Nitrosospira lacus: one gene and its partner. The protein of the gene in region 2 binds, or shares a complex with, the protein of the main gene of each other region. Links are inferred from orthologs where the notes say so. Each region holds a gene or a part of one and is shown on either strand. Other genes may lie near its edges.

Evidence for each region. The genes of interacting proteins can lie anywhere in the genome.
Region 1: the proteins of accC (region 2) and accD are in contact, whole or in part, in a solved structure (PDB 8UXZ), measured with the Escherichia coli proteins. The link is inferred for Nitrosospira lacus from one-to-one orthologs.

The regions. Positions count from the first base shown.
Region 1 is NZ_CP021106.3:1,607,562-1,612,292, reverse strand. The notes cover bases 1-2,995. They hold accD (acetyl-CoA carboxylase, carboxyltransferase subunit beta), read right to left. Parts: upstream 1,936-2,995; coding sequence 1,066-1,935; downstream 1-1,065. Other genes in these bases: trpB (tryptophan synthase subunit beta), read right to left, coding at 2,770-2,995; trpA (tryptophan synthase subunit alpha), read right to left, coding at 1,932-2,753; folC (bifunctional tetrahydrofolate synthase/dihydrofolate synthase), read right to left, coding at 1-995. In the rest of the region: more of trpB, read right to left, coding at 2,996-3,966; EBAPG3_RS07185 (phosphoribosylanthranilate isomerase), read right to left, coding at 3,953-4,579; tRNA pseudouridine(38-40) synthase TruA, read right to left, coding at 4,647-4,731.
Region 2 is NZ_CP021106.3:590,461-596,097, forward strand. Bases 2,825-5,637 are described here. They hold accC (acetyl-CoA carboxylase biotin carboxylase subunit), read left to right. Parts: upstream 2,825-3,459; coding sequence 3,460-4,815; downstream 4,816-5,637. Other genes in these bases: accB (acetyl-CoA carboxylase biotin carboxyl carrier protein), read left to right, coding at 2,923-3,372; prmA (50S ribosomal protein L11 methyltransferase), read left to right, coding at 4,862-5,637. In the rest of the region: EBAPG3_RS02680 (AAA family ATPase), read left to right, coding at 1-1,515; aroQ (type II 3-dehydroquinate dehydratase), read left to right, coding at 2,272-2,727. UniProt on the Escherichia coli protein: This protein is a component of the acetyl coenzyme A carboxylase complex; first, biotin carboxylase catalyzes the carboxylation of the carrier protein and then the transcarboxylase transfers the carboxyl group to form malonyl-CoA.

The DNA.
Region 1 (4,731 bases), 1.0 Mb from region 2 along the record:
CGTCCCATGGCGCCGAGATTAATGGCCAGCGCATGCGCGGCACCGGGATTATGCGCCACATCAAGCACCGTCGCCGGCCGCCCGGGCAATACCTGAAACCTCCCCGTCAATGTGACGTCCAGCAAACCCTGGCGTACGTCGCTCATGGTAACCGGCAGGCGGTCCCGGACGATGTCGAGCGCCGCCAGGCAGGCGCTGGCGTTGCGCAACTGATAGGCCCCGCGCAGGGCGGGATGGGGAAGCGAATGACGTTTTCCGCCTGGCCCCCAATAACCCCATAAGGTCGCATCGGCAGCATTGGCTGAATAGCCGAAGTGTTCGCCCATGTGCATCAAATCCGCGCCGATGGCATGTGCATGATGCCGGACACTCGCGGGGATATCCGGCTCCGCGCAGATTGCGGCCCGGCCGCTTCGGAAAATTCCTGCTTTCTCGAACCCGATTTTTTCCCGGGTATCGCCCAGATAGTCCATATGATCGAAGTCGATGCTGGTGAGCACCGCGCAATCGGCATCAAAAATGTTGACCGCGTCCAGCCGTCCGCCCAGCCCCACCTCCAGAATTGCGACATCCACGCCGGCTTGATCGAATAACTGCATCGCCGCCAGCGTGCCGAACTCGAAATAGGTCAGGGAAACACCGCTGCCGATGCGGGCTGACTCCACCACGTCAAAAGCACTGCACAATTCGCCGTCACTCGCCTCTTGCCGGCTTATCCGCACCCGCTCGTTATAACGCAGGAGGTGCGGCGACGTGTAACAGCCCACGCGGTACCCCGCACAGCTCAGAATCGCTTCCATCATGGCACACGTTGACCCTTTGCCATTGGTCCCGCCGACAATGATGACGGGAAAAGATGATGCAAGGCCCATCTTGTTCCTGACGCGATTTACGCGTTCCAGCCCCATTTCGATCGCCGCGGGATGGAGGTGTTCCAGGTAGCTCAACCAGCCGGAAAGCGTTCCGGATTTCGGACCCGAATCTGTTTCCCTCATCGGCGCCTCATGCCCTTCCATGCATGCAGCATACAGGCGGAATGCGATCAGACGAAAGCGTGGCCAGCAATTACGAAACCGGAGCAGACGTATGCATCAGCAACGTGCACAGATTGGCAAGTTTGTCGCGCATGCGTCTGCGGTCCACGATCATGTCTATCGCACCATGTTCCAACAGGAACTCGGCACGTTGGAAGCCTTCCGGCAGCGTTTGCCGCACCGTCTGCTCGATCACGCGCGGCCCCGCAAAACCGATCAGCGCCCCCGGCTCGGCGATTACCACGTCACCTATGAACGCAAAACTGGCCGACACGCCGCCCATGGTGGGATCGGTCAGTACCGAGATAAAAGGAAGCTGATGCTGACTCAACTGAGTCAGCGCCGCCGATGTCTTGGCCATCTGCATGAGCGACAGCAACCCTTCCTGCATGCGCGCCCCGCCGCTGGCGGCGAAACATACAAAGGGCAGACGCTGTTCCACGCATACCCGCACCCCGCGCGTGAAGCGCTCACCCACCACCGATCCCATCGAACCACCCATGAAACCGAATTCAAAAGCCGCCACGACCAGGGGAATCGTTTTTACGCTTCCCTGCATCACCACCAGGGCGTCGTCTTCGTCGGTATCTTTTTTTGCATCCGATAGCCGGTCAATATAGCGCTTGCTATCCTTGAATTTAAGCGGATCGAGCGACAGCACTTCCCCGCCAATCTCATAACGTCCCTCTGCATCCAGTAACAAGTCGAGGCGCACTCGGGCCGATATACGGTTGTGATGGTTGCACTTGGGGCAGACGTTGAGATTATTTCCCAGATCAGAGTAATACAGCACGGCTTCGCAGGAGGCGCACTTGCTCCACAGTCCTTCAGGGACGGCTTTTTTTTCGCCGCTTTCCTTGCGCTTGATTTTTGGCGGGAGAAGTTTCTGAAACCAGCTCATGGGGTTGTGTGGTCAATAGCGACCTCGTTGATTGCGCTACGCAGACTTCTTACCAAACGACTGACATTTGCCAGCATCTCCGCTTTGGGCGAGTTTTCTATTTCCTCGATGATGCGGCTTCCCACCACCACTGCGTCGGCAAGCTCCGCTACCGCCTTAGCCGTGGTGCTGTCGCGTATACCGAAGCCAACGCCGATGGGAATGGAAATGAGAGAGCGCAATTGAGCCAGCTTGCTGGCCACATCGCTCAGATCAAGGTTTAAAGCACCAGTCACTCCTTTCAGCGAAACGTAATATACGTATCCCTTCGCCATTTCCGCCACATGTTCAATGCGTGCCCGCGGGGTGGTGGGAGACAGCAGGAAGATTGCATCAATCTGCTGGCGTTCGAGATATTGCACCCATTCCCCGGACTCTTCCGGTGGATAATCCACCGTCAACACCCCGTCCACGCCGCAAGCTTTTGCTCTTACCGTGAATTTCTCATATCCCATTGCTTCTATCGGGTTAGCGTAACCCATTAATACGACCGGGGTGGAAGAGTCGTTTTCCCTGAATTTCTCGACCATGCCCAGAACATCGTTCAAGCCGACATGGTGCTTTAATGCCCGTTCGGAGGATCGCTGTATGGTCGGTCCATCGGCCATGGGATCGGAAAAAGGCACGCCCAGTTCAATGATATCGGCGCCCGCCTTCACGAGTTCATGCATCAACGGCACCATCATCGCGGGTTCGGGATCACCGGCGGTGATAAAAGGAATCAACGCTTTTCTGCCTTGCTTGCGCAGTTCGTTGAAGGTAATTGCAATGCGTGACATGAAATAGGAAGCCGGATTAAAATGTGATATCGGAAGCGCGCGCCACGGTAGCCATGTCCTTATCCCCGCGGCCGGAGAGGTTCACCAGCAGCAGCTTGTCGCGGCTGAGCGTGGGGGCAAGCTGGGCGGCATAAGCCAGCGCGTGGCTGGATTCCAGCGCCGGGATAATCCCTTCGTAATGACACAGGTCATGGAAGGCCGCCAGCGCCTCGTCGTCGGTTATACCTACGTACTCGGCACGATGGCTGTCCTTGAGCCATGCGTGTTCCGGGCCGACACCAGGATAATCGAGGCCAGCCGAGATGGAATGCGTCTCGATGATCTGCCCGTTCTCATCCTGGATCAGATACGTGCGATTACCGTGCAGCACGCCGGGTGTTCCCTGTGTCAGGGTGGCGGCATGATGACCGCTTTCAATGCCGAGTCCCGCCGCTTCCACTCCTATCATGCGGATATCACTGTCCAGGTAGGGATAAAACAGGCCAATTGCGTTGGACCCCCCCCCCACGCAGGCAATCAGCGCATCCGGCTGGCGCCCGTATTCTTCCTGCATCTGCACAATCGCCTCCCGTCCGATAATCGTCTGAAAATCCCGCACCATCATCGGATAGGGATGCGGTCCAGCCACTGTGCCGATGATGTAGAACGTATCTTCGATGTTGGTCACCCAATCGCGCATGGCTTCATTGAGCGCATCCTTCAGTGTCCGGGAACCTGATTCGACCGGCACCACCGTTGCACCCAGGAGCTTCATCCGGTAAACGTTGGCCGCCTGGCGTTCCACATCCACCGAGCCCATGTATACCACACATTCCATGCCATAACGCGCGGCTACGGTGGCGCTGGCCACGCCATGCTGACCCGCGCCCGTTTCGGCAATCACGCGTGACTTGCCCATGCGCCGGGCAAGAAGAGCCTGTCCGATGGCATTGTTGATTTTGTGCGCGCCGGTATGATTCAGGTCTTCGCGCTTCAATAGAATCTGCGCACCCCCCAGATGCGCCGACCATCTTTTGGCATGATAGACGGGGCTGGGCCGTCCCACATAGTGCTTCAACTCATAAGCAAACTCGGCCTGGAAGCCGGCATCATCGCGATAATATTCATATTGAACGCGCAATTCCTCCAGCGCCGCCATCAGCGTCTCGGCAACGAACACGCCGCCATACGGGCCGAAGTGACCGTGACTGTCAGGAAGATCATAAACTTTCACTATTTCGAACTCCTTGCATGAAAGCGGCAATTTTCTCCGCGTCCTTGATGCCCTGGGCAGCTTCCACCCCACTCGATACATCCACTGCCCAAGGCCGGGCCTGCCTGATTGCCTCGCTGATATTAGCGGCGTGCAGCCCGCCCGAAAGTATCAATGGCAGCGGCAAGTCCGGCGGGATCAGATGCCAGTCGAATACATGTCCGGTGCCCCCCGGCTCGCCTTTCACATAAGTATCCAGCAGCAATCCCCTGGCACCGGCATAACGGGTTGCGTATTGTAGCAAATCTACACCGGCCCTGACGCGCACTGCCTTGATATAAGGCAATGAAAATTTTTGACAAAAATCTGGAGACTCATCTCCATGAAACTGGAGCAAATTCAGGCTCGCGGTGGAAGACGTTTCCTTTACCCATTCCGTATCCGGATTAACATACACACCCACCGCACTAATGAATGGCGGCAACGCAGCAACAATTTCCCGGGCTTTAGCCGGCGCGACATAACGTGCACTCTGCCTCCAGAACACAAGGCCAATGGCATTCGCGCCAAGGCTCACCGCCGTCAGTGCGTCTTCAACACGCGTGATACCGCAAATTTTTACCCGGATAACCATGCCCTCCGTTCGCCTTATGGAATTTGGATTCACCTGATAAAATGAGCGATCAACTGCCGGCTCGAGGTCAAGTCAGGCTGCCTATCCTGGCTATTCTCGGCAACACCCGGGCAAGCGGCGGCTCGACAAAACCGGGAAGCTTCCATTTGGCA
Region 2 (5,637 bases):
AATTGGACTAGCACGACACTGATTAGCGGTGAACTCGCAAAGAAACTGAAGCAATGGCTCTCAAGTATTTTTCAGTATATAGAGGAAGGCAACTCAAAAGAGGAGGCGCGTCATCAGCGACTTCTCGATGCATGTATCGTATCTGAAGCAAGACAGAATACTATTGCGATTCTAGACGATCGTGTGCCCGTCTTCGTTTTGTTCAGTAATTATTTCCGTGTGCGCCCTGTCATCCATTTGGAGCATCTCGCATCTCGTCTTGAAACGGGAGTTATGGATGACGAACAATACGACTATGGCAATCAGTGTTTGTTAAAGCTTTTAGGATTCACTGCTCGTGAATTGTCGAATCTTGGAAAGGCGCCCGAACCCCCCGCCCACGATCCGGCGGCTCTGCTAGCTTACCGAGATCAGCTTGATAAACGGTCATATCAGCTGAATGGGGCTGAAGTTCGCCTTACGAATGACATACGAGCTGTTTGGCTACCAGACACAAGTCGTGGGGAGGCAGACCGCCTACGTGTGGTTGCCGACGGTCAATATCTAAAAGTTGTCGTCGAAGACTCCTTGGGAGTAAATATCGAATTAGACCAGCGATCTGAGGGCTTCCAGTGGCTTGTCTCGTTCTTTGTAGTCTTTTTTGCGGAAGCCGTTGACAAACATGAGAATGCGGTCCTTCTACTCGACGAACCGGGATTGAGCCTGCACGGACTCAAGCAGCGAGATTTTAGAAAGACTCTTTCGCGATTAGCGGAGAAGAACCAAACCCTTTACAGTACTCACTCACCGTTTTTGGTGGGACCAGATGAACTGGATTTTGTGCGCGTGGTTGAGATGCCGGATCGAACAGCTGGAACAAAAATTCATTCGGAGGTAACTTCGGACGATCCTGCAGCACTTTTACCCCTTCAAGAATCGCTGGGGTACGACCTTGCTCAGAGTCTTTTCACCCAACAGCGCAATTTAATTTTAGAAGGGTTAACCGACTATTGGTATCTTGATGCAGTTTCTCAACTTCTTCGCGAAGCAAATGACGGAGGTCTAAACGATAAAATCGCGCTTGTACCTGCGCAAAGTGCGGGAAAAGTCGTCTACTTTGCGACGATTCTCCATGCTCATAAACTGAAAGTGGCTGCGCTTCTTGACTCAGACAGCGCGGGAGATCAAGCCGCACAGCAACAGATCTTAGTTCATCGACTCGGCAATAAAGCAATCCTTCGGACCAAAGATGTGTACGTCGGTAGCGTTGCTAAACCGGAGATTGAGGAATTACTTAGAGATACCTTAGTTATGGTGGCGAAGGAACTCGCATGGGATGTTTCGAGCGTTGCGGCACAGGACATCTCAAGATCAATTGTAGAAATATTCGCCCAGGAAATTGACAACTTCTCGAAATACAAACTCGCAAAGGCATTTGTTCGATGGAGCCGTGACCATACGGCAGCTGATTTGACTCCAACGGAGACAGTTCAGTGGCGAAATCTAATTAATACTGTAAACAAGGTCCTTAAATGAAACAGGTATCTGGAATTATTTTAGGACCGTCGTTGAGAACGACTCATGAGCGACAGCGTTGAAAATCTCGTAAAGCTATTCACTCCGGCTGGGCCGCCTTCTATCAATACACCGACTATACGGCGACCCTGTTTGGCAGGCTGGACCGTACCGTCTTCTGGAAACTCAAAGGGCGCGCGCGTTTACATCAGGCGAGAATAATGCCGTTAAACAGTCAATTAGTACGGCTATCGTCTACACCTCGTCTACATTCCTAGACTCTATCTCCTTGGAATGGTCGTAAGATGCTGATAAACATGGTGCTGTTGAGAGGAGTCGAACCTCCGACCTACTGATTACGAATCAGTTGCTCTACCAACTGAGCTACAACAGCTTCGAAGAAAAAATTGAATTACGATTATAGAGGTTTGGGAAACAGCGGGCAAATTGGTTGATGTCTGAAATCCAGCGCGTGAATGGAATGTGGACGTCACGAGATGTGGCAAGTTCGTGCCGTCAAGCGAGGGACACATCGCACCTGCGCTCCTTCGAAAGTAGTCTTCAGTCTCTCATGATTGACCGGATTTATCACCTCATTTTATCGAGAAGACGGGGAAGGAAGCGCCGGGCGGCGCGCAGCAAAGCCTTAATTCCATTGTGGTCGGTCATTTCACCATATCTCTCATCCGCATGCTCAAGTATGGATATTTTCCTCTATTTTCGCCGATTGTCACCTAACATCTGGACATTCTTGGCGGGTTGCGGCACACTTATCGGATGAAAACCAAAGCAAATGGGTCTAAAAGTATTTTAGTCCTTCATGGCCCTAACCTCAATCTTTTAGGCAGACGTGAGCCTGAAGTCTACGGATCCATGACGTTAGAAGAAATTAACGAGAATTTGCTGAATTTGGCAAAGAAGTCTGGCATAGAGTTAGTTGCTTTCCAAAGTAATATGGAGGGTGAATTAATTGATCGTATTCAGCAGGCCATGGATGACGATGTCGATTTTATTATTATTAACCCGGCGGCTTATACGCATACCAGTATTGCCTTGCGTGACGCACTTGCCGCCACAGGATTGCCATTCATCGAAGTTCATCTCTCGAATATTTTTTCCCGGGAGTCTTTTCGCAAGGAGTCGTATTTTTCCGATCTGGCGCTTGGCGTTATCAGCGGTTTGGGCGCCAAAGGTTATGAGCTGGCCTTGAAATATGCTCTGACAGCTCGTTAGCGCGCATTCCTCAAATCGGAAAATCCTCAATATTTTTGACGGTGCCTGTTCACTGAGTGGAATTGGCAGAAGATAGAAGCCATTTCCGCCGATTTACCGGCCGATGGAATGCTGCAAGCAGAAAATGCTACAGGGCTGATGGCAGGTTTGGATAATTAGAAATGCCCAAAATGGGCGTTGTTCCAGGAGGTCTTTATGGATCTACGAAAACTTAAAAAACTGATTGAGCTGGTGGAAGAATCGGGTATTGGCGAACTGGAAATTACAGAAGGTGAGGAAAAAGTTCGCATCAGCAAGTCCGTATCCTCCACGCAGGCTTATGTAACTGCGCCACCCGTCATGCAGGCAGTCACGCCCGCCGCCACCGAACCCGTGCCGGCCGCTGCGGCACCTGCCGAGTTATTGACGCAAGGCCACGTGGTGAAGTCACCCATGGTGGGAACATTTTATCGCACCTCTACCCCTGGTGCGAACCCATTCGTGGAGATAGGACAGGCAGTGAAGGCTGGCGATACCTTATGCATCATTGAAGCAATGAAGCTGCTCAACGAGATTGAATCGGACAAGGATGGAATTATCAAGGCGGTTCTCGTCGAAAACGGGCAGCCGGTCGAGTACGGCGAGCCGCTATTTGTGATCGAATGATTGTAAGCGCTATCTCCCATCTTTCTTTACAGGGGCCACAGAATAGAAAAGATGGCCAGAACCCTCGTAGTTCAATAGAGATATTCCATGTTTGAAAAAATTCTAATAGCCAATCGTGGTGAAATCGCCCTGCGGATCCAGCGGGCCTGCCGTGAGATGGGAATTAAAACGGTGGCGGTGCATTCCGAGGCGGATGCCAATGCAAAATATGTGAAGCTCGCCGATGAGTCCGTGTGCATCGGACCGGCGCCATCGGCTCAGAGCTACCTTAATATTCCCGCCATCATCAGTGCAGCCGAAGTGACCGATGCGGAAGCGATTCATCCCGGTTATGGTTTTCTCTCCGAAAACGCCGACTTCGCCGAGCGCGTGGAAAGCAGCGGTTTTGTCTTCATCGGGCCGCGTCCCGAAACGATCCGTATGATGGGCGACAAGGTCAGTGCCAAGAATGCAATGAAAAAAGCAGGAGTTCCCTGTGTTCCAGGGTCCAACGGTGCATTACCGGAATCCCTCGATGAGGTCCGGGGGGTTATCCGTGCTGTTGGCTATCCTGTCATTATCAAGGCATCAGCCGGTGGTGGCGGGCGCGGGATGCGCGTGGTTCACACCGAGGCCGCGTTGTCGAATGCGGTCATAATCACCCGCAACGAGGCACAGGCAGCATTCGGCAATCCGACGGTCTATGCCGAAAAATTTCTGGAAAATCCACGTCATATCGAATTCCAGGTACTGGTTGACGAACACCGCAATGCAATCCATTTGGGTGAACGTGAGTGTTCAATGCAGCGCCGCCATCAGAAAATTCTGGAGGAAGCACCTGCTCTGGGCATTTCCCCCCGGCTGCGCGACAGGATAGGGGGCCGCTGCGCCGATGCGTGCCGCCGTATCGGTTATCGTGGTGTGGGAACGTTCGAGTTCCTGTTTGAAAAAAACGAGTTTTATTTCATCGAAATGAACACCCGTTTACAAGTGGAACATCCCGTTACGGAGGCAATTACCGGGATAGATCTGGTAAAAGCACAAATTCGTGTTGCCGCGGGCGAGAAATTGAGCATTCGCCAACGAGACGTTTCATGGAAGGGTCATGCCATCGAATGCCGCATCAATGCCGAGGACCCTTACAAGCTCACGCCTTCCGCCGGCCGTATCACGCAGTATCATGCTCCCGGCGGCCCGGGCATTCGTGTCGACTCTCACATTTATCATAACTACATGGTGCCGCCCTATTATGATTCCATGATCGCCAAGGTTATTGCTTATGGGGATAACCGCGACCAGGCAATCGCCCGAATGCGCATTGCGCTGTCGGAAATGGTGGTGGAAGGCATCAGCACCAATATCCCGTTGCATCTCGATCTGTTGTCGGACGCCGCGTTTCTGACGGGTGGCACTAGCATCCACTATCTTGAGCAGAAGCTTGCCAACTACAATAAGCCGGGCTAAAAGCGGTGAGCCGCGTGGCGGCGAGTTTTTCTGAGTAGCGCGATATATGTCCTGGATTTCTCTCACCCTGGAAACCGATGATTTGCATGCCGAAATTCTGAGCGATGCAATGCTTGAACTCGGTGCGTTATCAACGGACATCCACGATGCGGCTGCAGGGACTGAACGAGAGCAGCCATTATTTGACGAGCCCGGTGAGTTAGCCGGGGAAATCTGGTCCATGTCAGAACTTACCGCCTTATTCGAAGCGGATGCCGATATAGCGTCCATTGTGCAGGCTGCGGCGCAAGCGGCTCAGCTTCCCACCCCGCCTGCCTACCACCTGGCGCTTGTGGAAGAGCAGGATTGGGTACGGATAACGCAATCGCAATTCGATCCGATACAGATATCGTCACGCTTGTGGATCGTCCCCACCTGGCATCGGGCGCCCGATCCCGCCGCCATCAACCTGGCACTCGATCCCGGATTGGCCTTCGGCACAGGCAGTCATCCTACCACCCAGCTTTGCCTTGCCTGGCTTGACGAAAATCTGCAAGGAGGCGAAGATCTTCTTGATTACGGTTGTGGTTCCGGCATACTTGCTATTGCCGCGTCGAAGCTCGGCGCCCGCTACGTGGTGGGCGTGGACATAGATGCGCAGGCGGTTGCAGCCAGTCGCGAAAATGCATTGCTTAATCAATGTGACGAAACAGCAATTGAGTTTCATGCGGCGCATTTGGCGACTTGGGAAGATTCCGCACGTGAAGCCTGGGCGGATGTGGTTCTCGCCAATATTCTTGCCAATCCTTTGATCATGCTGGCCCCGATACTGACGCGCGCTGT